Linked DNA regions of Sphingobium yanoikuyae. The protein of the gene in region 1 binds, or shares a complex with, the protein of each later gene. Links are inferred from orthologs where the notes say so. Each region holds a gene or a part of one and is shown on either strand. Other genes may lie near its edges.

Region 1 (8,387 bases):
CTGAACAGCACTCGCAGCAGTTGAATAATCGATCGTATCATGCCCCTCGCCGCCGTCAAAGCGATCGGCCCCTGCGCCACTCACGAAACGGTCATTGCCCGCTCCGGCCGTCAAATATACGGGACTGGCGCCGGCTATCACCACATCGTCGCCACCGGCACTGTCCACGTCGACCGATCCCGCTTGAGTAGCGAGTGTCACTATGTCTGCAAAATCGGTGCCGCGCAGATAGGCCAGATTTTCGATATTCTGGAGAGTACCACCAGCCAGAACCAATGGCGCGCCGCCGCGCAATTCATTGACATCGAAAATCACCCCGGCGCTGGCTGCCCCCAACGACAGATAGAGAGTATCGCTACCCTCACCACCGTCGGCGTCATCCCCGGCACCTACTGACAGCACATCATCGCCTGCGCCGCCCGCCAGCACATCCTTTTCAGCTCCCATATCGGGATAGCCCGCAAAATTATTGGCGACAAATTCGCCTGAAGCGAGCCAGTCGCCCTCTTCGCCCCCGAACAGGCGATCCGCACCTACGCCACCAAAGACATAGGTCGCGCCTGCAGTGACATGGATTTCGTCGTTCCCCTCATCGCCATACATACGGCCAGGCCCATAATAGGTGAATTGCGCCACGATATAATCGTCACCCGATCCACCATGGGCAGTGGCGCTGGCATAGATGATGTCGTTGCCTGCATCACCAGACGCCGTAGCAATGCCTTCGCCCATGATCAGCGTGTCATTTCCATTGCCACCGACGAGGATGGTCAACTGTCCACCCACGAGATAATCGTCACCATCGCCGCCTGAAATATATTGGGTGTCAAATGCGCCGACCACGCGATCATCGCCGCTCATCGCGTAAATGACGGTATCGCCACCCAGATTGCGCAGATTGATGTTGTCCGAAAAATTGCTTCCTTGGATCCAGTTTACAAACCAGATGTTGCTGATCGTTCCGGCACCATTCGCATTGGTCGCGTCATCAAAGTCGAGGGTTGCGCCACTGGTCGCGCCCATCAGGCTAATGAATAACCGGTCGTCGCCATCGCCCACGACCGTGTCATTATAGCCCGCGAAGATGAAATCCTCTCCCTCGCCCCCATCTAGCAAATCGGCTTCCGCGCCGGTATCCAGCAGTGGATTGGCGAGGTAATAGATGCTCCCATAGAAATTCGGCATACGTCCTGCGGCATACAGAAAATCGGTGCCACCGCCGCCATACAGGCTATCCGAGCCGCCATTGCCGACAAGGACGTCACCCTCCCAGTCACCGTAAAATATGTCATTCCCGGCGCCCCCCACAAAATCCGTCATGCAGCACACCCCCTGTTTGCCCTGCGCTGACATACGTTGAAATATTCGGCAATAACAATGCCATATTTATCGTCTGCTGATCGCGGTGCGCTCCCCCCTTCCGAACAAATCATGCCAGGCACAGCGCATCCGCCGCGCTAGAATCGGAAGGACAGATTTCCCCGCCATTGCCAGCTCGACAGGCCGCCCGATCCGATCCCGTAATATTCGCCCGATCCGATCAGCGCGACATTGCCGCGCAACTGGATGCGCGTGCCGAACCGGACCGATCCCACCGCAGGCGTGGTCGCGATCAGGCGCAGGTCAGGCCCCAGGACACGGCCGCCATTGGGGCGCAGATAGGCAAAATCGACGCCGCCCTCGACATAGGGGGTGATGACCATATCATCCGATCGGAACGGCCGGCTGATCTCCAGCGACGTCGCCACCGCGCCATAATCATAGCGCGCATCGCCCTGCAGCACGCGCAGGTCGATACCGCCCACCTCGCCCTGCAGGACATAATCGTCGTGCCAGATGCTGGCATAGCTCCACGACAGGCGGGGCCGCAGCAGGAAGCTGCCGAGCGGACGCTGCGCGCTGATCCCGACCGTGCCCGACAGGGTGAAGCTGTCATGCTTGCCCGACAGCATCAGCACATGCTGTTCATATTCGCCGAAGTTGAAGCCGATGCTGGCATCCAGCACCACGTCCGAATTTGCCATCCGATGCACCATATAGGGCTTCACCGTGATGGAATCGGCCTGCTGGCGCATGCCGCCATTGAAGGATTTATAATCCGAATTGCCGAACTGGATGGCCAGGCCGGCGACGGTGCGCTTGTCGATCCAGCGATCCAGGCCAATATTATACTGGTTCGCGCTGCCCCTGGTCCGGGCACCGGAACGGTCGTCCTTCAGCGTCGAATGGTTCCATTCTGCCCAGGCGGTCCAGCGCCGACGGGCATTGGCTGCAATCCTGCAGGCCTTTTCAATAAGCTGCGGATCGCCCCGCAATCGGCCTTCACGTCCGGCCCGGCAGACCTCATCGGCGGTCATCAGCATCGGGCGCCGCTCGTCACGGCCCGGCGCGACACCGGGCGGAGCGATCGGCGGCAGCGTCTCGGGGCGCGGCCGTAATTCCGGCGTCACCGTATCGGGATCGGGCCGCAGCCCCGGCGTCACCGTATCAGGATCGGGCCGCAAGCCCGGCGTCACCGTATCCGGATCGGGCCGTAGCCCCGGCGTCACCGTATCAGGATCAGGGCGCAGTCCCGGCGTCACCGTATCCGGATCGGGTCGCAAGCCCGGCGTCACCGTATCAGGATCAGGACGCAGGCCCGGCGTCACCGTATCCGGATCGGGCCGTAGCCCCGGCGTCACCGTATCGGGATCGGGCCGCAGTCCCGGCGTCACCGTATCAGGATCGGGCCGTAGCCCCGGCGTCACCGTATCAGGATCGGGCCGCAGTCCCGGCGTCACCGTATCAGGATCGGGCCGCAGTCCCGGCGTCACCGTATCAGGATCGGGCCGCAGTCCCGGCGTCACCGTATCAGGATCGGGCCGCAGTCCCGGCGTCACCGTATCAGGATCGGGCCGCAGTCCCGGCGTCACCGTGTCCGGATTGGGCCGCAGTCCCGGTGTCACCGTATCCGGATCGGGCCGTAGCCCCGGCGTCACCGTATCCGGATCGGGCCGCAAGCCCGGCGTCACCGTATCAGGATCAGGGCGCAGTCCCGGCGTCACCGTATCCGGATCAGGCCGCAGACCCGGCGTAACCGTATCGGGATCGGGCCGCAGCCCCGGCGTCACCGTATCAGGATCGGGCCGCAAGCCCGGCGTCACCGTATCGGGATCAGGCCGCAGACCCGGCGTAACCGTATCGGGATTGGGCCGCAGACCCGGCGTCACCGTATCAGGATCGGGCCGCAAGCCCGGCGTCACCGTATCGGGATCAGGCCGCAGACCCGGCGTAACCGTATCGGGATTGGGCCGCAGTCCCGGCGTCACCGTATCCGGATCGGGCCGCAGCCCCGGCGTCACCGTATCGGGATCAGGACGCAGACCCGGCGTCACCGTATCCGGATCGGGCCGCAAGCCCGGCGTCACCGTATCCGGATCGGGCCGTAGCCCCGGCGTCACCGTATCCGGATCGGGCCGCAGTCCTGGCGTCACCGTATCCGGATCGGGCCGCAAGCCCGGCGTCACCGTATCCGGATCGGGCCGCAAGCCCGGCGTCACCGTATCCGGATCGGGCCGTAGCCCCGGCGTCACCGTATCCGGATCGGGCCGCAGTCCTGGCGTCACCGTATCCGGATCGGGCCGCAAGCCCGGCGTCACCGTATCCGGATCGGGACGCAGACCCGGCGTCACCGTATCCGGATCGGGACGCAGACCCGGCGTCACCGTATCTGGATCGGGCCGCAGCCCCGGCGTCACCGTATCAGGATCAGGCCGCAGACCCGGCGTCACCGTATCCGGATCGGGCCGCAGCCCCGGCGTCACCGTATCGGGATCAGGACGCAGACCCGGCGTCACCGTGTCCGGATCAGGACGCAGACCCGGCGTCATCGTATCCGGATCGGGCCGCAGTCCCGGCGTCACCGTATCCGGATCAGGCCGCAAGCCTGGCGTCACCGTATCGGGGTCAGGTCGCAATTCGGGTGTCGGTGTATCAGGGTCCGGGCGGACTTCCGGTGTCACCGTATCGGGGTCTGGTCGCACCTCCGGCGTAATGGGAACGGGCACCGGCCGCAGTTCGGGCGTGACGATTTCGGGATCAGGATGCAATTCCGGCGTCACCGTATCCGGATCGGGTCGTAGCCCCGGTGTCACCGTGTCCGGATCAGGACGCAGACCCGGCGTCACCGTGTCCGGGTTCGGCCGCAACTCCGGCGTCACCGTATCCGGATTGGGCCGCAAGCCTGGCGTCACCGTATCGGGGTTCGGCCGCAACTCCGGCGTCACTAGATCAGGGTTCGGCCGCAAGCCCGGCGTCACCGTATCGGGGTTCGGCCGCAACTCCGGCGTCACGGTCCCGGGCAAGGGGCGCAGGCCGGGTGTGATCAGATCCGGATTGGGCCGCAATTCCGGCGTTACCGTATCCGGCAGGGGACGCAGCCCCGGCGTCACCGTATCCGGGTTCGGCCGCAATTCCGGCGTGATCAGATCGGGCAGTTCCGGGTCGGGCCGGTTCCAGTGATCGGGGAAATTGATGCCGCCCGGATACTGATCGGCGGAATCGACGAAATTATCATATTCCGAATATTCAGAGCGGATATGGGCAAACAGATTATGGGTGCCGCCATTTTCCCGCACGATGGGAGAAACTGTCAGGTGCAACCCCGTATCGGGCTGGGTCCAGCTATCCACCCGCTCACCGGTCTCGGCAAAGACGACGAAAAACTCCCCCGGATCAACGCCGGACAGCCAGACGGAACGGTCCTTGCCCTCGGTCCAGCCAAGAAAGACGATCCGTCCTGCCGGTGTTTCGGTCTGGGCCATCACGCCCGTCGTCGGCAATGTCATGCCCGCGACGCTTCCCGCCACGCACAGGACGCCCGCATGCCAATGGAGCCGCCAATATGTCATGCCGCTTTTCTACGTGCGGTCCCATAGCCGCTGCCATCCATAGAAACCCCGAGACAGGCCGAGACGCCCCCGCAGCCGACCCAGAAACGCCCTCCGGCCGGCGCAGCGCGCCATCGTCCACGCCCGGCCATCTTCCCCTGGCCGCTCCCCCTTCCTATCTTGCCTCCCGACCGGGCAACGCCCCCTTGCCCCCACGGAACAAATCTGGAACAACGCCCCCATGAGTCTGACCCATATTCCGAAGCAGAGGTTTACCGAATGCTGACCCACATCAGCGTCCGCGGCGCGCGCGAGCATAACCTCAAGGGCGTGGACGTCGATCTGCCCCGCGACAGCCTGATCGTCATCACCGGCCTCTCCGGCTCGGGCAAGTCCAGCCTCGCCTTCGACACCATCTATGCCGAGGGGCAGCGCCGCTATGTGGAGTCGCTCTCCGCCTATGCGCGCCAGTTCCTGGAGATGATGCAGAAGCCCGATGTCGAGCATATCGAGGGCCTCTCCCCCGCCATCTCGATCGAGCAGAAGACCACCAGCCGCAACCCGCGCTCCACGGTCGCGACCGTCACCGAGATTTACGACTATATGCGCCTGCTCTGGGCGCGCGTCGGCATCCCCTATTCGCCCGCCACCGGCGAGCCGATCAGCGCCCAGACCGTCAGCCAGATGGTCGACCGGGTGATGCTCCTGCCCGAAGGCACCCGTTTCTACCTGCTCGCCCCCGTGGTGCGCGGCCGCAAGGGCACATACGCCAAGGAACTGGCCGAATGGCAGAAGGCGGGCTACACCCGCGTCCGCATCGACGGCGAGCTTTACCTGATCGAGGATGCCCCCGCCCTCGACAAGAAATACAAGCATGACATCGAGGTCGTGGTCGATCGCCTGGCGGTCAATGCCGACATGGCCACCCGCCTCGCCGACAGTTTCGAACAGGCGCTCAAACTCGCCGACGGCCTCGCCTTCGTCGACCTGGCCGAGGGCGTCGTACCCGGCCGCGAGGACGAAGCCCAGTCCGCGGGCAAGATGAAGAATGCCGGCATCCCCGCCAACCGCATCGTCTTTTCCGAGAAATTCGCCTGCCCGGTCAGCGGCTTCACCATTCCCGAGATCGAGCCGCGCCTCTTCTCCTTCAACGCCCCGATGGGCGCCTGCCCGGCCTGCGACGGCCTGGGCGAGCGGCAGGAGTTCGACCCCGAACTGGTCGTCCCCAACGAAGCCCTTTCGCTCAAGAAGGGCGCCGTCGTCCCCTGGGCCAAGTCCAACCCGCCCAGCCCCTATTATATGCAGGTCTTGGGCTCCCTCGCCAAGGAATTCGGCTTCTCCCTCGACACCGCCTGGGCCGAGCTGCCGGGCGAAGTGAAGCTCATCATCCTCCACGGCACCGGCGGCAAGCCCGTCACCCTGCGCTTCGTCGACGGCAAGAAGAGCTACGAGGTCAAGAAGCCGTTCGAGGGCGTGATCGGCAATCTCAACCGCCGCCTGCTCCAGACCGAAAGCGCCTGGATGCGCGAGGAACTGAGCAAATATCAGACCGCCATGCCCTGCGAGACCTGCCACGGCGCGCGCTTGAAGCCCGAGGCGCTCGCGGTCAAGATCGCCGGCGAGGACATTTCCGTCTCCACCCGCCGCTCGGTGGTGGACGCGCTCGCCTTCTTCACCGCGATGCCCGACGCGCTCAATGAGCAGCAGAACCAGATCGCCCGCGCCATCCTCAAGGAAATTGTCGAGCGCCTCGGCTTCCTCAACAATGTCGGCCTCGACTATCTGAACCTCGATCGCACATCAGGCACCCTGTCGGGCGGCGAAAGCCAGCGCATCCGCCTCGCCAGCCAGATCGGCTCGGGCCTCTCGGGCGTCCTCTACGTCCTCGACGAACCCTCGATCGGCCTGCACCAGCGCGACAATGACCGGCTGCTCGTCACCCTGAAACGTCTCAGAGACCTCGGCAACAGCGTCATCGTCGTCGAGCATGACGAGGATGCGATCCGCGCCGCCGACTATATTGTCGACATGGGGCCGGGCGCCGGCGTCCATGGCGGCACCATCGTCGCCCAGGGCACCCTGCCCGAACTGCTGGCGCACAAGGACAGCCTGACCGCGGATTATCTGAACGGCACCCGCCGCATCGAAGTCCCCGCCAAGCGCCGCAAGGGCTCGGGCAAGAAGCTCACCGTCCACAATGCCCGCGCCAACAACCTCACCGGCGTCACCGCGTCGATCCCGCTCGGCACCTTCACCTGCATCACCGGCGTGTCGGGATCGGGCAAGTCCAGCTTCACCATCGACACCCTCTATGCCGCCAGCGCCCGTACCCTCAACGGCGCCCGCATCGTCGCCGGCCCGCATGACAAGATCACGGGCCTGGAACATTGCGACAAGGTGATCGACATCGACCAGTCGCCCATCGGCCGCACCCCGCGCTCCAACCCGGCCACCTATACCGGCGCCTTCACCAATATCCGCGACTGGTTCGCGGGCCTCCCCGAAGCGCAGGCGCGCGGCTACAAGCCGGGCCGCTTCTCCTTCAACGTCAAGGGCGGCCGCTGCGAAGCCTGTCAGGGCGACGGCGTGCTCAAGATCGAGATGCACTTCCTCCCCGACGTCTATGTCACCTGCGACGTCTGCCACGGCGCCCGCTACAACCGCGAGACGCTGGAGGTGAAGTTCAAGGGGATGAGCATCGCCGACGTCCTCGACATGACGGTCGAGGATGCGGTCGAATTCTTCAAGGCCGTGCCGCCGATCCGCGACAAGATGGCGATGCTGGCCGAAGTGGGCCTTGGCTATATCAAGGTCGGCCAGCAGGCGACGACCCTGTCGGGCGGCGAAGCCCAGCGCGTCAAGCTCGCCAAGGAATTGTCGCGCCGCGCCACCGGCAACACCCTCTATATCCTCGACGAACCCACCACCGGCCTGCATTTCGAGGATGTCCGCAAGCTGCTGGAAGTCCTCCACGCCCTGGTCGAACAGGGCAACAGCGTCGTGGTGATCGAGCATAATCTCGATGTCATCAAGACGGCGGATTATATTATCGACATGGGACCGGAGGGCGGCGTGAAAGGCGGCGAAGTCGTCGCGCAAGGCACGCCGGAGCAGGTGGTGAAGGAGAAGCGCAGCTTTACGGGGCAGTATCTCGCGCCGCTTTTGGCCCAACCGAAGACCGAGGCTGCAGAATAACAGAGATCGCGTTCAACCGTCGGATGAACGGTCGAACGCGATCCGCTTTAGAATGGCAAAGCCGTAAAGAAGAATCTTAGACTGATCGCGCACTCCGCCCCTATTTCCGAAGTCAGAGACAACAACATTGAAGCGCTTCATACCGCCAAAGCATCTTCAATCATCGAAACAAATTCAGTTGTGTCTGCAAAATAGTTTCGGAATGTTACACGCATATTGTCAAAAGAGTCAGCCCTAACCAGAACAACATCCGCCTCATCAGACAATTTCTCTTCTAAAGCGTTATATCTTTCGAGCGCCCTAAATACGTTGTCAAAAGGGTAT
Region 2 (4,668 bases), 260 kb from region 1 along the record:
CGCTACGCTCGCAATGACGAGCAGTTCGGGGATGGTCAGGCCCCATTCCAGCCGGGACGGTCATTCAAATATCCGATCGGCTGTTTCGGCACGTCCGTTAAAGGAACAAATTGTGAACGACAACCCGCTGATGCGTCGCCTGAAATTCCGCGCCTGGCACCGGGGCACGCGCGAGGCGGATTATACGGTCGGCGGCTTCTTCGAACGCTATCATGCGACCTGGAACGAAGAGCAGATCGCCTGGTTCGAGCGTTTCATGGACGAGCAGGACGCCGACATCATCGGCTGGGCGCTCGGCACCATCCCTGTGCCGGACGAATGGAAGGGGCCGATGATGGACCAGTTCCTGAAGCTCGATTTCGTCAAGATCGAGAACTGAAGCCATCCTCCCCTGGCAGGGGAGGTGGCTGGCCGCAGGCCAGACGGAGGGGTGTCAACCTCTCGAGAGCGTAACACCCCTCCACCGGCTTCGCCGGTCCCCCTCCCCCCAAGGGGGAGGAAGGAAGTAGAAACATGACCGATCTCCAGAAAATCCTGAAGGCGAAGGCGCCGCTCACTCTGTCCGGCGTGCCGGCCGGCTTCCAGCCCTGGCTGCTGGCGGACATCGCCCGCGCGGCAACCACCCGCGCCGTCTTCGTCGCTTCGGACGAGCAGTTGATGCGCGCGGTTGCCGACACCGCCCATTATTTCGCGCCAGAGATCGAGCTCATCGAAATTCCCGCCTGGGACTGCCTGCCCTATGACCGGGCCAGCCCCTCGCTCCGCACCGCGTCGGCTCGCCTCGCCGGCCTCCATGCGCTGCAGGCAAAGCCAAAGGGACCGCAACTGGTCCTCACCACCCTCAACGCCCTGACCCAGCGCACCCTCACCCCGTTCCGCGTCCGCCAACTGGTCGCGCGGCTAGCGCCCAAAGAGCGGATCGCGATCACGCGCCTCGCCGACATGCTGCAATCCAACGGCTATGTCCGCACCGACACCGTCCATGATCGCGGCGAATTCGCCATTCGCGGCGGCATCGTCGATCTGTTCCCCGGCGGCGAGGAGCAGCCGCTCCGGCTCGACTTCTTCGGCGACGAGATCGAGACGGTCCGCCGCTTCGACCCGACCGACCAGCGCACCACCGGCAGCGTCGACGGCTTCACCCTGCTCCCCGCGTCCGAGGCGCTGCTCGACGAAGACACGATCAAGCGCTTCCGTGGCCGCTATCGCGAAACCTTCGGCGCGACCGCGACCGGCGACCCGCTCTATCAGGCGGTAAGCGAAGGCCGACGCCTCGCCGGCATGGAACATTGGCTGCCCTTGTTCGAGGAAAAGCTGGTTCCGCTGACCGAGCATCTGGGCGATGACGCGATCATCGTCCGCGACCATGGCGTGGTCGGCGCGGCCGACGCCCGGTTCGAGGCAATCCGCGACTATCATGCCAACCGCATCGCCGCGAAATCGGCCGATCCCGGCGCCTATCGCCCGCTGAAGCCCGAAGCGCTCTATCTTGACGCCGCCGAGTGGGACGCCTCTGCCGCCAGCTGGCCGATGCACGCCACCACCCCCTTCCACGAGCCCGAAAGCGCCACCGTCCTCGACTTCGCCGTCGACGGCCCGCGCGACTTCGCGCCCGAACGCGCGCAGAACGTCAATGTCTATGAGGCGGTCGGCAAACATATCGACGCCCTGCGCCGCACGAAGAAGAAGGTGGTGATCGCCAGCTATTCGGCCGGCGCGCGCGAGCGCCTGTCGGGCCTGCTCGCCGATCATGGCGTCGCCCGTCTCGCCACCGCCGACAGCTGGCAGGAAGCACTCGGCACCGCAGCGGGTGGCAGCGCCGTCCTCACCGTGCTCGGCCTCGACCATGGCTTCACCGCGCCCGACGTCGCCGTCCTCACCGAACAGGATATGCTGGGCGATCGCCTGGTCCGTCGCGCCAAGCGCAAGAAGAGCGCCGACGCCTTCCTCGCCGAACTCGCCACCCTCTCCCCCGGCGACCTCGTCGTCCATATGGACCATGGCATCGGCCGCTATGAGGGGCTGACCCAGATCCCGGTCAGCAAGACCGCGCATGACTGCGTCGCCCTCTCCTATGCCGGCGGCGACAAGCTCTACGTGCCGGTCGAAAATCTCGAAGTCCTCTCCCGCTACGGCTCCGACAGCGAGGGCGTGAGCCTCGACAAGCTGGGCGGCGAGGCCTGGCAGCGGCGCAAGGCCCGGATGAAGGAGCGGATCCGCGAGATTGCGGGCGAACTGCTCAAGACCGCCGCCGAGCGCGCGCTGCGCCCGGCCGAGATCGCCGAACCCGACGCCGCCGGCTATCCCGCCTTCGTCGACCGCTTCCCCTATCAGGAAACCGACGATCAGGACCGCGCGATCGGCGATGTCATCGAGGATCTGGGCGCCGGCCGCCCGATGGACCGTCTCGTCTGCGGCGATGTCGGCTTCGGCAAGACCGAGGTCGCGCTGCGCGCCGCCTTCGTTGCCGCCATGGCCGGGATGCAGGTGGTGGTGATCTGCCCCACCACCCTGCTCGCGCGCCAGCATCACATGAATTTCGTCGAGCGCTTCCGCGGCTTCCCGCTGGAAGTCGCCCGCCTCTCCCGCCTCGTCCCCGACAAGGAGGCGAAGGCGACCAAGGCGGGCCTGGCCGACGGCACGATCGACATTGTCGTGGGCACCCACGCCCTGCTCGCCAAGGGGCTGGAGTTCAAGCGCCTCGGCCTCGTCATCGTCGACGAGGAACAGCGCTTCGGCGTCACCCACAAGGAACGCTTGAAGTCCCTGAAGACCGACGTCCATGTCCTCACCCTGACCGCCACCCCCATCCCGCGCACGCTCCAGATGGCGATGTCGGGCCTGCGCGAATTGTCGGTCATCCAGACCCCGCCGGTCGATCGCCTGGCGGTGCGCACCTACATCATGCCCTGGGACGGCGTCGTCATCCGTGAAGCGCTGCTGCGCGAACATTATCGCGGCGGCCAGAGCTTCTTCGTCGTGCCGCGCATCTCCGACCTCACCGAGGTCGAGGAATTCCTGCGCACCGAAGTGCCCGAGGTGAAGCCGATCGTCGCCCATGGCCAGATGAGCGCCACCGATGTCGAGGAGCGCATGTCCGCCTTCTACGACAAGCGCTATGACGTGCTGCTCTCCACCACCATCGTCGAATCCGGCCTCGACATCCCCAGCGCCAACACCCTCATCATCCACCGTGCCGACCGCTTCGGCCTTGCCCAGCTCTATCAGCTGCGCGGCCGCGTCGGCCGGTCGAAGACGCGCGCCTATGCCTATTTCACCACGCCCGCCAACCGCATCATCACCGAAACCGCGGAAAAGCGGCTGAAGGTGCTGTCCGATCTCGATACGCTCGGCGCCGGCTTCCAGCTCGCCAGCCACGATCTCGACATTCGCGGCGCCGGCAACCTCGTCGGCGACGAACAGTCGGGCCATATCAAGGAAGTCGGCTTCGAGCTTTATCAGTCGATGCTGGAGGACGCGATCATGGACGCCAAGGCCGGCGGCGCCGGTCTCGAAGCGCGCCGCGACAGCTTCTCGCCGCAGATCAGCGTCGACGCGCCGATCATGATCCCCGAAGAATTCGTGCCGGACCTCGACCTGCGCATGGGTCTCTATCGCCGCATCAACGAACTGGAGGATCGCCAGGGTCTGGAGGCCTTCGCCGCCGAACTGATCGACCGCTTCGGCAAGCTGCCCGCGCCGACCCAGAACCTGCTCAAGATCATCGAGATCAAGCAGAATTGCCTCAAGGCCAATATCGCCAAGATCGATGTCGGGCCAAAGGGCGCGCTGGTCAGCTTCTTCGAGGATCGCTTCCCCAACCCCGCAGGTCTGGTCGCCTATGTCCAGCGCCTCGACGGCGTCGCCCGCCTGCGCCCGGACAGCAAGGTGGTCGTCACCCGCGCCTGGCCCGACCCCGCCGCCCGCCTCAACGGCGCGCTGCAATTGTCGAAGGGGCTGGCCAAGGCGGCGGGGTAAGCCGCATCCTGTTCGGGAAGTACGCCTCTTGCACATTCGCACCGGTCCGCCCCCACTGGAGATCCGATACAGTCTGTTGACAAGATTGAAGGCGATTTGCACTCTTCGGTTAAGTAACAGGGAGTAGATCGTGTCGAAGAAAATTAGCGGTGCCGAATATCCTCTTTCTAAAATTTTCTCCTCCGATTTTGAATATGTCATTCCTTCCTATCAGCGCCCTTATGCCTGGACTACCGATCAGGCAGACGAACTTTTCAGCGACTTGATTGCATTCTTCCAGGCAGAAGCAGAGGAAGGCTACTTCCTCGGAAGCATCGTGCTGATCAAGTCCGAAGACAGTGCCTATTCGCAAGTGATTGACGGTCAGCAGCGTCTAACGACCCTCACCATTCTGCTCGCAGCGATGGCTTGCGCAAATAATGGCGAGGACAAGGAGGAATTGCGCCCCTACATTCTGGAAGCAGGCAAGAAGATGGAAGGTATATTGCCAAAACCCCGACTGTCGCTGCGTGAACGCGACAAGGGATTTTTCGCAAAATATATCCAGGATTTGCAGCTTGCAGCACTGACCGACCTCGATTCATCGTCACTCGACAATGAATCTCAGCGCAACATTCAGGCAAACGCAAAGCATTTCATGCAGTTGGTAGCCAGTACGCTTCCCACCCCCGAGAAGCTGCGCGCCTTCGT

The links. The genes of interacting proteins can lie anywhere in the genome.
Region 2: the proteins of uvrA (region 1) and mfd are in contact, whole or in part, in a crystal structure (PDB 4DFC), measured with the Escherichia coli proteins. The link is inferred for Sphingobium yanoikuyae from one-to-one orthologs.

The regions. Positions count from the first base shown.
Region 1 is NZ_CP139979.1:2,720,013-2,728,399, forward strand. Bases 4,755-8,263 are described here. They hold uvrA (excinuclease ABC subunit UvrA), read left to right. Parts: upstream 4,755-5,147; coding sequence 5,148-8,063; downstream 8,064-8,263. Other genes in these bases: U0025_RS12505 (autotransporter domain-containing protein), read right to left, coding at 4,755-4,889; U0025_RS12515 (hypothetical protein), read right to left, coding at 8,201-8,263. Also shown: U0025_RS12500 (calcium-binding protein), read right to left, coding at 1-1,320; more of U0025_RS12505, read right to left, coding at 1,458-4,754; more of U0025_RS12515, read right to left, coding at 8,264-8,387. UniProt on the Escherichia coli protein: The UvrABC repair system catalyzes the recognition and processing of DNA lesions. UvrA is an ATPase and a DNA-binding protein. A damage recognition complex composed of 2 UvrA and 2 UvrB subunits scans DNA for abnormalities.
Region 2 is NZ_CP139979.1:2,464,042-2,468,709, forward strand. What follows is about bases 145-4,178. They hold mfd (transcription-repair coupling factor), read left to right. Parts: upstream 145-513; coding sequence 514-3,978; downstream 3,979-4,178. Other genes in these bases: U0025_RS11305 (FAD assembly factor SdhE), read left to right, coding at 145-379; U0025_RS11315 (DUF262 domain-containing protein), read left to right, coding at 4,109-4,178. In the rest of the region: more of U0025_RS11305, read left to right, coding at 113-144; more of U0025_RS11315, read left to right, coding at 4,179-4,668. UniProt on the Escherichia coli protein: Couples transcription and DNA repair by recognizing RNA polymerase (RNAP) stalled at DNA lesions. Mediates ATP-dependent release of RNAP and its truncated transcript from the DNA, and recruitment of nucleotide excision repair machinery to the damaged site.